Regions from separate parts of the Amycolatopsis balhimycina FH 1894 genome, predicted to be linked through region 1. Evidence: predicted binding sites of a transcription regulator. Region 1 holds the regulator's gene; the other holds the start of a gene.
The links. The regulator HspR, encoded in region 1, represses chaperone genes until heat shock. The targets are predictions, from matches to a motif close to ANNTTGAGTNNNNNNNACTCAANNT.

Region 1 (7,423 bases):
CAATCCGTTCAACAACGTCATCCGGGACGCGGGCATCGCCGTCGGCGACATCGACCACGTCGTGCTCGTCGGTGGTTCCACCCGCATGCCTGCCGTGTCGGACCTGGTCAAGGAGCTGACCGGCGGCCGCGAGCCGAACAAGGGCGTGAACCCGGACGAGGTCGTCGCGGTCGGCGCGGCGCTGCAGGCCGGTGTCCTGAAGGGCGAGGTCAAGGACGTCCTGCTGCTGGACGTCACCCCGCTGTCGCTCGGCATCGAGACCAAGGGTGGCGTGTTCACCAAGCTCATCGAGCGCAACACCACGATCCCGACCAAGCGCTCGGAGATCTTCTCCACCGCGGACGACAACCAGCCGTCGGTGCAGATCCAGGTGTTCCAGGGTGAGCGCGAGATCGCCGCGCACAACAAGAAGCTCGGCATGTTCGAGCTGACCGGTCTCCCGCCTGCCCCGCGTGGCGTGCCGCAGATCGAGGTCACCTTCGACATCGACGCCAACGGCATCGTGCACGTGACCGCGAAGGACCTGGGCACGAACAAGGAGCAGTCGATGACGATCACCGGCGGCTCCGCGCTGCCGAAGGACGACATCGAGCGGATGGTCAAGGACGCCGAGGCGCACGCCGAGGAGGACAAGACCCGGCGCGAAGAGGCCGAGACCCGCAACCAGGCGGAGACGCTGGTCTACCAGACCGAGAAGTTCCTCAAGGACAACGACGACAAGCTGCCCGAGGACCTCAAGGGCAAGGTCAAGTCCGCGATCGACGAGTCGAACGAGGCGCTCAAGGGCACCGACTCGACCAAGATCCGCGAGTCGATCGAGAAGCTGAACGCCGCTTCGCAGGAACTGGGCACCGCCCTGTACGCCAACGCGAACGCCGACGCGGCGGCTGGTGCGGCCGGTGCCTCGGGCGCGGCTGGTGCGGCCGGCGACGCCGGTGCGGCCGGCGGCCAGGCCAAGGCCGATGACGTGGTGGACGCCGAGATCGTCGAAGAGGACGAGAAGAAGTGACCCACAGCTACGACGAATCCGAGAACCAGGGCCGAGGCCCCGAGGAGCCGGTGGTCGTGCGGGATCGACGCCGGGTGGACCCCCAGACCGGGCAGGTCCGCCCGGCCGGTCCGGCCCACGCCGCGCCGGAACCGGACGAGGCGCCCGTGGAACACGCGGGGCCCTCGCTCGGCGAGTCCATTGTGGACGATTCGGTGGCTGTCGTCTCCGACGTGGAGAAGGAGCTGGCCGAGCGCACCGCCGACCTCCAGCGCCTGCAGGCGGAGTACGCCAACTACCGCAAGCGGGTCGAGCGTGACCGCGAGGCGGTCGTGATCGGCGCGAAGGCGACCGTGGTGAACGACCTGCTGCCGCTGCTCGACGACCTCGAGCGGGCCGAGCAGCACGGTGACCTCACCGGTGCGTTCAAAGCGGTCGGCGACAAGCTGATCAGCGGCCTGCAGCGCGCGGGTCTCGAGTCGTTCGGCGCCGAAGGCGAGCCCTTCGACCCGAGCGTGCACGAGGCCGTGCAGCACAACACCTCGCCGGACGTGGCGGGCCCGACGGTCACCGTGGTCATGCGCCGCGGCTACCGCTTCGGGGACCGCGTACTGCGGGCGGCGCTGGTCGGCGTGACCGATCACGAGCCCGGTGCGGCCCCGGTGGACCCGTCCGTCGGTGGCGAGCGGCCACTCGGCGGCGGAGTCGATGAAGAGCAGCAGTAAGCACTATCCGGTTCAAGTGAGAGGAGGAGACGCCCGATGAGCGCACGGGAATGGATCGGTAAGGACTTCTACCGTGAGCTGGGCGTCTCCTCCGACGCCACCGCGGACGAAATCAAGAAGGCCTACCGGAAGCTGGCCAAGGAGAACCACCCGGACGCGAACGCCGGCAACGCGCAGGCGGAGCAGAAGTTCAAGTCGGTCTCCGAGGCCTACGGCGTGCTCTCCGACGCGAGCAAGCGCAAGGAGTACGACGAGGCGCGGCGGCTCTTCGGCGGTGCGGGCGGGTTCAACTTCCCGGGAAGCGGAAGCGGGGGCACCGGCAGCTTCGACGTCGGCGACATCTTCGGCCAGGCCGGCGCCGGTCAGCAGGGCGGTTTCGGCGGGCTCGGCGACATCCTGGGCGGTATCTTCGGCCGCGGCCGGGCGTCGGCGGGCGCGACGGCGAACCGGCCGCAGCGCGGTGCCGACGTCGAGACGGACGTCCGGATCGACTTCACCGAGGCGGTCAAGGGCGCGACCCTGCCGCTGCGGCTGTCGAGCCCGGCGACCTGTGCGACGTGCAGCGGCAACGGCGCGCGACCGGGGACGTCGCCGCGGACCTGCCCGACCTGTTCCGGTTCGGGGCTGGTCAGCCGCAGCCAGGGCGCGTTCGCGTTCTCGGAGCCGTGCCGTGACTGCCGCGGCCGCGGGACGATCATCGACGACCCGTGCCCCGAGTGCGGCGGCGAAGGCATCAGCACGCGGACCCGCACGCTGACCGTCCGGATCCCGCCGGGCGTCGACGACGACCAGCGGATCCGGCTGGCCGGCCAGGGTGAACCGGGCCGGGGCGGGGCGCAGGCGGGCGACCTGTACGTCCGGGTGCACGTGGCTCCCCACGCGCTGTTCGGCCGCAAGGGGCTCGACCTGACGATCACCGTGCCGGTGGACTTCACCGAACTGACCCTCGGTACGACGATCACGGTGCCGACGCTCGAGGGCAAGGTCTCGCTCAAGGTGCCGCCGGGCACGGCGAGCGGACGGGTGCTGCGCGTGCGCGGCAAGGGCATCGCCAAGCGCGACGGTTCGCAAGGTGACCTGCTCGTCACCCTCCAGGCGGCGATCCCCGCCAAACTGGACGACAAGGCGCGCGAGGCGCTGCAGGCGTACGCGGAGGCGATGGCCGGGCACGACCCCCGGCCGGAGATCACCGAGCTGCTGCAAGGTAGGTGAGACAGATGTTCGGCGGGATGCCCCCTGAGGGGGACGAGGAGACCCCGGTGTTCGTCATCTCGGTGGCGGCTCAGCTCGCCGGGATGCACGCGCAGACCTTGCGCACCTACGACCGGCAGGGCCTGGTGTCGCCGGGCCGCACCTCCGGTGGCGGCCGGCGCTACTCGATGCGGGACATCGCGCTGCTGCGCGAGGTGCAGCGCCTCTCGCAGGAGGACGGCGTCAACCTGGCCGGCATCAAGCGCATCATCGAGCTGGAGAACCAGGTCGACGCGCTGCGGGCCCGCGTCGCGGAGCTGACCGAGGAACTGGCCGCGGCCTACGTCGCGGCGGACCAGGCCGCGGCGGCGGCGCACGCGTCCTACCGCCGGGACCTGGTGCCCCTCAACCAGCAGACGGCGATGGTGGTGTGGCGGCCCAAGCGCCGCTGACGACCGCGCCGCTGAAGACTGTGCCGCTGAAGACTGTGCCGCTGAAGACTGTGCGACGAAGGCCTCCCCGAGGTGACCGGGGAGGCCTTCTCGCGTTCAAGGTGCGCCGCGGGGGGTCACACCTTGAAGTTCAGCAGCTGCCCGACCTCCGCCGTCCGCGACTCGATGACCCGCCGGGCCAGGTCGCGGGCCTCGGCGTTGACTCCGCCGCCGGTGCCGTTCTCCGTCCGGGCCAGTTCGGCCGCCCCTTGCTGCTGTCCGATGAGCACGTCCAGGAACTTGCGGCCGAACTCGGCGTCCGGGGCGGTCTTCAATGCGGACACCAGGTCCGGCGAAGTCATCTTCATGCCGCCGTGACCCGCGTGGGCCTGCGGATCCATGTCCATCGTTTCGGGCGCGGCCCAGCCGCGGAGCCAGCCCTTCATGGTGTCGATCTCGGTCTGCTGGGTCGACCCGATCGCCGCCGCCAGTTCCTTCAGCGCGGCCGGCAACGGCCGGTCGGCGGCCAGCCGGACGATCTCGATGCCCTGCCGGTTCTGCGGGATCAGCATCTGCAGGAACATCACGTCGGCCGCGTTGTACGCGGGTGGGGCGGCCGTCGCGCCGCAGGCGGTCAGCAGCAGCGACGCGACGACCAAGACCAGCCTCACTGACGCTGCCAGAGTGCCGGGGTGTTCGGCGGCTCCCAGCCCGCGATCGCCGTGTGTGCCTGGATGCAGCGGTAGCTCACGCCGCCGTAGGTGACGACGTCGCCGACCTTGTACGCCGTGCCCGCCGCCCACGTGCCACTCGAAGGGGGCGTGGTCGTCGGGGTCGTCGGGGGCGGCCGCGTCGTGGTCGGCGGTGGGGTCGTTGTGGGTGGCGGAGTTCCGCCACCGCCGATCTGGAGGTCGACGCAGCTGTAGAACGCGTTGGTCGTGTCGGAGATGTTCCAGATCGCGAGGACCTTCACCCGGCCCGGATAGCCGGCCAGGTTCACCGTGTGCGACACCGTCGCCGGCGGCTGCTGGTTGTGGCCGTCGAACGACGCGACGAGGGTGTTGCCGACGAAGTACTGGTAGTCCTTTGTGGCGTGGCGGGCGGTGAACACCCAGTTGAACGTCACCGTCGTGCCGACGGACTTGGCGGGCCACGGCTTCGACTCGTCGGAGAGCTCCGAGAAGCGCGCGTTGCCGCCGTCGCAGCTGCGCAGGCCCTTGGGACCTTCGACGCTCTGGGGTTCGTAGACGATGCTGCCGCAGGCCGGGACCTTCCCCGCCGCGCAGTTGGCCTGCCTGCTGGGCGGATCCGAGATGTAGCCGTGGGCGCTCGCGGTGGTGGCGGGGAGGACGACGACCAGCACCGGCGCGAGCAAGACACCGGCAGCGGCCGCGAAGAGCTTTCTGTTCCAGGTCATTTCGGCTCCTCGAGGGGGAACACCGTTGTTCCGGGGGAGGACGAACGAGCACATCGGAGGGATCGATGTGGTCTAGACCATAAGGCGATTCGGGCACAACGGTCAACAAACTGCCGCCGTTCGATGAAAGCTCTGCCCCACTTGGCTCAGTGCGAAGGTCGGGACGGCTGCTGCAGGTGTTCGCCGAAGAAGGACGTCACCCGGTGCCACGCGTCTTCGGCCGACTCGTGGTGGTAGGTGAAGCCGACGACCTTGAGCAGCAGGTTCACCGGGGCCGCCGTGTCGATCTTGTTGGCGAACCCGTGGCTGGCGTCCGGGTACTCCTTGACGTCGTGCGGGATGCCACGCGCGGCGAGCGCCGTCTCGAGTTTCGCCGCGGCGCCACGCAGCCCGAAGTCCTTCTTGCCGAAACTGGCGACGATCGGGCACGCGTCGTCGAGGACCGACAGGTTCTTCGGCAACTGGCCGTAATACGGCGCGGACGCGGAGAACCCGCGCGATGCCGCGACGAGCGCGAAGCCGCCGCCCATGCAGAACCCGGCGATGCCGATCCGGCCCGAGCAGTCCGGCCGCCCGGCGAGCAGCGAACGCGAGGCCTCGATGTCGCCGAACGTGCGGCCCTGGTTGGCGAACATGTCCGAAAACACCCGGCGCACGCAGCGGCGCATGCCCCCGCGCGAATACAGGTCGGGGCTGAGCGCGAGGTAGCCCTCGGCCGCGAAGCGGTCGGTGATGGTTTTCGTGTCCTGGCTCAGCCCGAACGCGTCGTGGATGAGCACCACGCCAGGGTGGGGGCCCGCGCCGGCGGGTTCCGCGAGGTAGCCGCCGATGGTGCCGTCCGAAACCGGAATAGTCATCTCCATATCGGTGAAGATAGACCAGAATCCGGTGGTTCGGCTGGAGCGGCTGAGAGTCTCTCAGCGCATTCCGGGCAAAGCTCAGTCCAGCGTAAACGGGTCGTAGGATATTCGTTCCAGGTCGACCCCCCTGTCCAGCAGCTTCGCGACGGTCGCCTGGATCATCGCCGGCGAACCGGAAACGAGGACGTCGTGGTCCTGCCACGTGCCCCGCTGGGTCACGGCGTGGGCGAGCGTCCCCCGGTCGCCGCCGGTCACGGCGCCTTCCTCCGTGACCGGCGTGACCGTCAGCCACTTGGACGTCGCGGCCAGCCGGCGCAGGTTCTCCAGCGCGTACAGGTCTTCCGGTCTTCGGCCCCCGAAGAACAGGTGCACCGGCGGGTTCCGCTTCCAGCGGGAAAGGTCGTCGAGGACCGCCAGCAACGGCGTGATCCCGGTGCCGCCGCCGACCATGAGCAACCGCCGTTTCGCCGTGGCCGGCCGCACGTTCAGCACGCCCATCGACGGCCCGAGGCGCCAGACGTCACCCGGCCTGGTGTGGTTGACGATGCTTCCGCTGACCCAGCCGCCAGGCACGGCGCGCACGTGGAAGGTGAGCTGACCGTCGCCGCGGGGCGCGTTCGCCGGCGAGAGGTACCGCCAGAACCGGGGCCGCTGCGGCACTTCCACGCTGACGTACCCGCCGGGACGATACGGCAGGAGACCGTCGGTGCGCACCTTCACCAGTGCGACGTCGCGGGCGAGCTTCCGGTGTTCCAGCACGGTCGCCGCCCACGCCGCCGGCCCGGTCTCCGCCAGGGCGGCCTCGCGCATGGTCTTGGCGATGAGCCCGTACGCCGCGGTCCACGCGGATTCCACCTCGGTGGTCCACTTTTCCTTGAGAAACCGTTTCAGCGCCGCGATCAGCGCGACCCCGACGGCGTCGTAGTGGCGGCCGACGACGGCGAACTTGCGGTGGTCGCGGCCCAGCTGCCCGAGGAAGGTGACCAGCTCGTCGGGCCGGTCGACCATCTGCACCACGTACACGAGGGCGCGCAGCAGCCTGCCTCGCTGGGTCGCCATGGCGACCGGGAACAGAGCGCGGCAGTCGGGGGCGACCACGAACAACGCGGCGTAGAAGTACTGCGCGAGTTCGTCGGCTTTCGGTTCGATCTGCGCAAAACTTTCACGAATCAACCGGGCCATCTCTCGGCCTTCCACAGCCGAAACGGGAAGCGTTTCGGGCATTGCGGAGATCTTCACGGATTCAGCGTTCATCGGGAACGGTAATCTCCAGTCCTGCAAAGACTTTTGCGCCGTGCATGCGGCGTCGCTGTCGCGGTACCGCCCCCGAGGGTTCCCGACTGTAGGCGAATTCCCGTGCAGATGCGCGTGATTCCGCGCGTTCCGCTCGAACGGAGCAATTCAAGTACGCCCGGTGAGCCCCATCTGTCGCAGCGTAAAAATGATCACGGCGTCGATTCATCCGTTATTGGTTGCCGATTTCCGAAGCGTAACGAAATCATTCACCGGACGGTGGATTGCCGCTGGGCAGATGGTGGTTAGTCGATCGTGAACGGGTCGTACTGGATCTGGTCCAGCGCGCTGCCCGCGACCAGCATGCGCGACACCGTCGCGCGGATCATCGCCGGTGAGCCGGACACGAGGATGTCGTGGCCGGGCCAGGCGCCGTACCGCGTGACGGCCTCCGCCAGCGTGCCCTGTTCGAACCCGGGGACGTCGCCGCCGCGCTCCACCACCGGCGTGATGGTCAGCCACGGGTTGATGGCCGCGAGCGCGCGCAGTTCCTCGAGGTCGTAGAGGTCCTCGCGAGC
Region 2 (7,423 bases), 860 kb from region 1:
CTCGTGTGGTTCGATTCGTTGGTTGTTCTTGGCGCGGTTGGTGTCGATTTTCGCTGGTGACTGCAGGTAACGGGGCTGTTCGTCGGCTATGTGTTATTTGGGGGATATCGTCTGGTGATCCGCTGGTTGTCCGGTGGATCGACGATTCGGATGGCTTCGATGGACAATTCGGCCGAAGGCTCGTTCGGCCTTTCGACCTTATTTCTGAAACGTACCTGATCGCGCGTAACAGCTTTCTTGAGCGACTCGACCCCAGTTCGGGGTGCAGGGCTTCCGGGGAATTCACCGAGCCGTTGGAGGAGCACATGTCCACTACCGCGACGTTGCGACCCGTCCGTGAGGAACTGGTCCGGGTGCAGTACGCCGAGCCCGCGCTCGTCGCCGGCTACGCGAACGACCACGCCGGATGGGGACCCACCGCGCGCTACCACCATTCGCGGCGCCACGCCATCGACCAGGTCCTCGACGGCTGCCCCGGCGGCGACCTGCTCGACGTCGGCTGCGGGCCGGGGATGATGGTGCGCCACCTGCTCGACACGCGGCGTGGCGACTTCCGCATCACCGCGTGCGACCAGTCCCCGGCGATGGTCGACGCCGTCGCGGCGCGGGCCGGCACCGAGGTGCGGCTGTCCGTCGGGGACATCCAGGAGATGCCGTTCGCCGACCGGCAGTTCGACGTCGTCCTCGCCATGGGCGTCCTCGAGTACACCGACGCAGCGCTCGCCCTGCACGAAGTCGCCCGCGTCGCGCGGCCCGGCGGGCTCGTCGTGACGACGATGCTGAACCCCAAGAGCCCGTACCGGCTCTTCGAATGGGGCGTCTTCTGGCCCGCCCGCCGGACCCTCGGCGCACTGGAACGCGCCGTCGGTGTCCCGCCGTCGAGACGGCACGGCGCCCGCCGCACCGGGATCGTCGCGCTCACCCCGCGGCGCCTGCGGGAACTCCTGTGGCGCGCGGGCCTGCAACCGGAGGAGGTCATCGCCTACGACGTCACCGCGTCGGTGCCGCCGTTCGACCGCCTGGTCCGCCGCTGGGACCGCTCGTGGCGCGCGCACCCGGAGACGACGATCGCCCGCGGCGCGAAGCGCTGGCTCGGCACCGGGTACCTGATCGCCGCCCGGCGGCTCTGAACGCGAAGAACGGCCGGTTTCCGCGGGGACGGGAAACCGGCCGTTCTCCAGGTGGCGGCGCTCGGGGTTACGCCGCCTGGGGAACCGGCGTCGAAGCCGGGGTCAGGGCGAGGTCCAGGACCTCGCGGACGTTCGCCACCGCGTGGACGTCCAGCTGGGCGAGCACCTCGGCCGGGACGTCGTCGAGGTCCGGCTCGTTGCGCTGCGGGATGATCACCGTCTTCATCCCCGCGCGGTGCGCGGCCAGCAGCTTCTGCTTGACGCCACCGATCGGCAGCACCCGGCCGGTCAGCGACACCTCGCCGGTCATCGCGACGTCCGCGCGGACCACGCGGCCGGAGAGCAGCGACGCCAGCGCCGTCGTCATCGTGACGCCCGCCGACGGCCCGTCCTTCGGGACCGCGCCCGCCGGGACGTGCACGTGGATGCCGCGGTTCTTCAGGTCACCGACCGGCAGCTCCAGCTCCGCGCCGTGCGAACGCAGGTAGGACAGCGCGATCTGCACCGACTCCTTCATCACGTCGCCGAGCTGACCGGTCAGCTGCAGCCCGGACGCGCCGGACTCCTGGTCCGCCAGCGACGCCTCGATGTAGAGGACGTCACCGCCGGCCCCCGTCACCGCCAGGCCGGTCGCCACGCCCGGGGTCGCCGTGCGCTGGGTCGACGCCGGCAGCGACGACTCCGGGATGTGCCGGGGCCGGCCGAGGTACGTGTCCAGATCAGCGGCGTCCACCGTCAGCGGCAGCGCGACCTCGTCCAAAGCCACCTTCGTCGCGATCTTCCGCAGCACCTTCGCGATCGTCCGGTTCGCGTCGCGCACACCCGCCTCACGGGTGTACTCGGCGGCGATCCGGCTGAACGCGGCGTCCGTCAGGACGACGTCCGAAGTGGCCAGTCCGGCGCGCTCCAGCTCGCGGGGGAGCAGGTGGTCGCGGGCGATGGTGACCTTCTCGTGCTCGGTGTAGCCGTCCAGCGTGACGAGCTCCATGCGGTCCAGCAGCGGGCCGGGGATGGTCTCGAGCGCGTTGGCCGTCGCCAGGAACACGACGTCGGACAGGTCCAGCTCGACCTCGAGGTAGTGGTCGCGGAACGTGTGGTTCTGCTCCGGGTCCAGCACTTCGAGCAGCGCCGCGGTCGGGTCGCCGCGGTAGTCGGCGCCGACCTTGTCGATCTCGTCGAGCAGCACGACCGGGTTCATCGAGCCGGCTTCCTTGATGGCGCGGACGATCCGGCCGGGCAGCGCGCCGACGTAGGTGCGGCGGTGGCCGCGGATCTCCGCTTCGTCGCGGATGCCGCCGAGGGCGACCCGGACGAACTGGCGGCCCATGGCCTTCGCGACGGACTCACCCAGCGACGTCTTGCCGACCCCGGGAGGGCCCGCGAGGGCGAGCACCGCGCCGGAACGCCGTCCGCCGACCGGGCCGAGACCCGATTCCGCGCGACGCTTGCGCACGGCCAGGTACTCGATGATGCGTTCCTTGACGTCGTCGAGGCCGGCGTGGTCGGCGTCCAGGACGGCCCGCGCCGCGGCGATGTCGTAGACGTCCTCGGTGCGCTCGTTCCAGGGCAGCTCCAGGACGGTGTCCAGCCAGGTGCGGATCCAGCCGCCTTCGGGGGACTGCTCGGACGTGCGGTCCAGCTTGTCCACTTCGGACAGTGCGGCCTTCTTCACGTGCTCGGGCAGGTCGGCGGCTTCGACGCGGGCGCGGTAGTCGTCGTCCTGCGCGGTGCCGTCGAGCTCGCCGAGCTCCTTGCGGATGGCTTCGAGCTGGCGGCGCAGCAGGAATTCCTTCTGCTGCTTCTCCATGCCCTCGGCGACGTCCTTGCGGATCGTGTCGGTCACCTCGAGCTCGGCGAGGTACTCCTTGCTCCACTCGAGCGCCTTCTCGAGGCGGGCGCTGACGTCCAATGTGGACAGCAGCTCGAGCTTCTGGCCGGTGTCGAGGTACGGCGCGTTGCCGGACAGGTCGGCGACCGCGGACGGCTCTTCGACCTGCTGGACGGCGTCGATCAGCTGCCAGCCGCCGCGCTGCTGGAGGATCGACATGACGACGGCCTTGTACTCGGCCGCGAGCTGCGCGGTCCGGTCGTTCGTGGTTTCGGGGGCGTCCTCGGCGTGCACCCAGCGGGCGGCGCCGGGGCCGTCGGCGATCCGGCCGACGAGCGCGCGGCCGGTGCCGCGCAGCAGGACGGCGGCCTTGCCGCCGGGCACGCGGCCGATGCGCTCGACCGTCGCGACGGTGCCGAATTCGGCGTACTCGCCGTGGACGCGCGGGACGATCAGGACTTCGGCTTTGGTGGCCGCGGAAGAGCGGATGCCGGGGAAGGACGCCTGGCTCGGCGTCTTGGCCTGGGCGGACTCCACCGCTGCCCGCGTCTCGGTGTCGGTCAGGTCGAGCGGGACGACCATGCCCGGCAGCACGACGTCGTCATCGAGCGGGAGCACGGGCAGGAGGCGGGTGTCGGACATGTGCACTCCTCGTGTAGTTGAGTCTGCCTAGCTCAACTCTCCGATGGGCATGTTTGTTTCCCCAAGCGCGTTCGCCCACAGCGATCAAGAAAAGTGCAGGTCAGGGCCCTGGTCGACGCGCGACGGCGCACCAAGCGAACTCGTCCGGCTCGTCGGACGGCCCGATGAAGTACATGACCGTGATCATCAGCAGGCACACCGGCCCGACCAGTCGATCAGCTCCCGCGTGACGTCGTCCGAACTCGCGGTCGACCGCCCAGTGGTGCGTTCCGCCCAGGTACCAGTCGTAGACGCGCGCCGCGGACGGCTTCTCCGTGTCGACCCCGGCGGGCGCGATCGGCGCGGTATCGCTCATGCACCCGGTTTCTCCGCGACGGCGCACCACGCGAACGGGCGGGCCTCCGCCTCCAGGGCGTTGATCTTCCGGTCGGGCCGCCAGTCCGGCAGGTGCACGATGCCCGGCTCCAGCACGGTCCAGTCGCCGAACAGCGGCTCGATCTCCTCGCGGTCGCGCAGCCACACCGGGTTGCTCGTCTTCCGGTACTGCTCGACGAACCAGCGCAGCCCCTCCAGGTACGGGCCGTCGCCGTCGCCCTCGCTCATCTGCGAGATCGCCAGCCAGCTGCCCGGCGCGAGCGCGTTCCGGTACGCCTCCAGCAGGCCTTCGGGGTCGTCGTCCGGCCCGACGAAGTGCAGTACCGCCGCCATGATCAGGCAGACCGGCTTCGAGAAGTCGATGAGCCGCTTGGTCTCTTCGGCGCGCAATACGGCCTTCGCGTCGCGCATGTCGGCCTGGACGATGCCGGCCCAGTCGGTCGCCACGCCTTCTTCGAGGATGAGTGTCGCGTGGGCGACGGCGACCGGCTCGTAGTCGACGTAGACGACCTTCGCGTCGTGGTCCTCGGGCAGCTCGGCCTCGACGACCTCGTGCACGTTCCCGGCCGTCGGGACCCCGGAGCCGAGGTCGACGAACTGCCGGATCCCGGCCCGCAGCGCCGCCCGCACCGCGCGGTTCATGAACTCGCGGTTCTGCTTCGAGCCCGGGCGCACGAGCGGCCACTGCTGCTCCATGCGCCTGCCGAACTCGCGGTCCACGGCCCAGTTCTGCGTACCGCCCAGGTACCAGTCGTAGATCCGGGCCGCGGACGGCTTCTCGGTGTCGACGCCTTCGGGCGCTCTCGGCGCGGCGTCCCGCTGCTCGGTCACTTTCAGGCTCCCCTCGCGGCTCCCGGGCCTAAGCCTATAAGGACCGGGCACCGAGGGTAATCCTCCAGAGGTTCACCGAACGGCTGGTCGACGCTGCCAGTACGTCCACAGCGGGCGGTAGCCCTGCGCGTACCAGAACGGCGTCGACAGCGGGTTCGCCGCTGCGTGGTGCAGCAGGACGACGTCGGCGCCCTCCTCGTCGAGGACGTGGTGCGCGTGCGTGGCCAGCGCCGTGCCGACGCCGGACGACCGCGCGGCCTCGGCGACGGCCAGTGACGACAGGTAGCCGACGCGGGTCGCGGCGACGCGGTCGCTGATCCAGCCGGTCTCGCCGGGGTGCTGGACGTTCACCATGCCGAGCGGACGGCCGTACAGCTCCGCGATCCACAGCGGCGGCTCGGGCCGGTTCAGCTGCTCGGCGAGGTCCTTGGCCATGATGTCCTCGACGCCGGCGCGCCAGTTCACCGTGCCGTACTGGGCGTCGTACGAGTGCAGCTCCATGCCGAGCGCCACCACGGTTTCGAGGTCGCCGGGCTCGGCACGGCGGATCTTGACCCCCGGCGTCCCGCGCGGGCTTCCCGGGATCAGCCGCTCGGCCGGGCGGACCGCGATCACCCGCAGCGGCGCGAAGCCGTGGTGCAGCATTTCGCGCGCGCCGGCGGCGTCCCGGCTGGCGCGCGGGACGATCGCCGCGGTCTCCGTGTCGCCGCGCTCGGCGACCGCGCGCAGATGTTCATCCCATCGAGTGAGGAGTGCGTCGAGGGCGGCCGCCGGGTGCGGGCCGGCCAGCTGGAGGTCGAGCCGGTGCTCGGTCAGCGCCCGCCACGGCGCGTTCGGGGCGTCCTGGTCGACCTGGATGCGCGAGGCGAGGCCGGAGGCGGCCGAGTCGCCGGTCGCCACCTCCAGCACCACGGCGCTTTCGGCCGCTTCGAACGGAGAAGAACCGGGGAGCAGGGAATCCACCGCCGCGAGCCGCGCCGCGTGTTCGGTGGCAATCACGTCGCTGTGCATGGGCACATTGAAGCGCTACCTGGGCGTCCGTGTGCAGGGAACCACCCGGCTCCCGGCCACCCTGATGTCTTGCGGGGGTCCGGGTGGCGGAGCCCCCGGCCCGGGGCGAAGCCACGGTTGTCACAGTCACTCGGTGGTCCGTGCAGGTCAGCGCGTTCGAGGCATTGTTAACCCTGGGGTGATCTCCTACTGTCTCGAAAGGGACACGGGTACGCCCTCCGGGGTACGGTATGGCCCTTGTCCACACCCGAAGTCACGGATCAGCACCGGTGGACAAGCCGGGAGGGAAGGTCGGATGCCGGACACCAACGCCCACGGCGACGCCGTCGCGCAGGCGCAGCCCGGGCCGGGAGCCGCTTCCGGGACACCACCGCAGCCCGCCTCCGCCGAAGCCCGCACCGACGAACGCCGGTTCCGCGCGTACACCTTCACCGTCCTGACCATCGGGCTCGTCGCCGCGTTCGCCGTCGGCTCGTGGCTGCCGTTCCAGTGGGACACCAAGCTCCTGTGGATCGGGCCGGTGCTCGCGGTCGCCTTCCTGCTCGCCGAGCAGCTCGGCATCAACGTCGACGTCCGCAGCGGCATCTCCTGGACGATCTCCTTCACCGAGATCCCGCTCGTCATCGGGTTCTTCATCGCGCCGTTCGAGGTCGTGCTGGCCGCGCACCTGATCGCCGGCATCGGCACGCTGCTGGCGCGGAAGGTCGCCGGCCGCGTCCTCTACAACGCGGGCGCGTTCCTGCTCGAGATCACCGGCGCGTTCGCGGTCGCGGGGCTGGTGAAGTACCTCGCCGGCCCCGGTGACCGGATCCCGTGGCTCGCCGCGCTCGCGGGCACCCTGACCGCGCCGCTGGTGAGCACACTGCTCGCACTGGCCGCGGTTCGCGTGCTGCGACGCCGGATGCGCGTGAGCACCGCCGTCCGGCTCACCGGGCGGATCCTCGTCGTCGGCTTCGTCAACGCGTCCGTCGGCCTCTCCGGGTACCTCGTCATCTCGACCACGCCCAAGGCGTGGCCGCTGGTGCTCGCCGTCTTCCTCGGCCTCACCGCGCTGTACTGGGCGTACTCCGACCTGCTGCGCGAGCAGCGGGACATGGAGGCGCTCTCGGACGTCAGCCTGATGGTGGCCCGCTCCGGCCAGCAGGCCGCGGCGCGCCCGGCCAGCGGCGCCGACGAGCTCGTCGGCGGCGTCGACGTCCGCGAGTGGGCGACGATCGCCGAGCGCATCAAGGACCAGCTCGCCGCGGGCCGTGTCGTGCTGCGGCTGCGGCTGGAGCAGAAGGACACCATGCGGGTCGTCGTCGCGGGCGACGACCTGCCGCCCGCCGACCCCGCCGCCGACGACCCGCTGCTGCGGCTGCCCGGCGCACACGTCCGCCACTTCCGGATCACCGAGGCCAACCCCGACGTCCGCGCGGCGCTGCTCGACCGCGGCGCGCAGGAGGCGCTCGTCGTCCCGCTGCGCAGCGCGAACCGGCTGCTCGGCGTCGTCGAGGCGCACGACCGGCTGTCCCGCTGGCGCGGGTTCGGCAAGTACGACGTCCAGCTGCTCGGCACGATGGCCAGCCACCTCGCGACGTCGCTGGACAACCGGCGCCTGGTGGCG

Region 2: lon (endopeptidase La) is a predicted target of HspR. The motif match lies at 3,615-3,639, and genes of this name have one in related genera.

What each region holds. Positions count from the first base shown of each region.
Region 1 is NZ_KB913037.1:5,008,650-5,016,072, reverse strand. It holds gene dnaK (molecular chaperone DnaK) at 1-1,009, shown strand, start outside; gene grpE (nucleotide exchange factor GrpE) at 1,006-1,713, shown strand; gene dnaJ (molecular chaperone DnaJ) at 1,750-2,925, shown strand; gene A3CE_RS0122395 (heat shock protein transcriptional repressor HspR) at 2,931-3,356, shown strand; gene A3CE_RS0122390 (DUF305 domain-containing protein) at 3,473-4,006, opposite strand; gene A3CE_RS0122385 (lytic polysaccharide monooxygenase) at 4,003-4,752, opposite strand; gene A3CE_RS0122380 (dienelactone hydrolase family protein) at 4,899-5,615, opposite strand; gene A3CE_RS0122375 (globin domain-containing protein) at 5,691-6,794, opposite strand; gene A3CE_RS0122370 (globin domain-containing protein) at 7,151-7,423, opposite strand, start outside.
Region 2 is NZ_KB913037.1:5,866,088-5,873,510, forward strand. It holds gene A3CE_RS0126635 (class I SAM-dependent methyltransferase) at 306-1,130, shown strand; gene lon (endopeptidase La) at 1,198-3,600, opposite strand; partial or broken gene A3CE_RS58740 (SAM-dependent methyltransferase) at 3,824-3,955, opposite strand; gene A3CE_RS0126650 (SAM-dependent methyltransferase) at 3,952-4,806, opposite strand; gene A3CE_RS0126655 (GNAT family N-acetyltransferase) at 4,879-5,817, opposite strand; gene A3CE_RS0126660 (putative bifunctional diguanylate cyclase/phosphodiesterase) at 6,113-7,423, shown strand, end outside.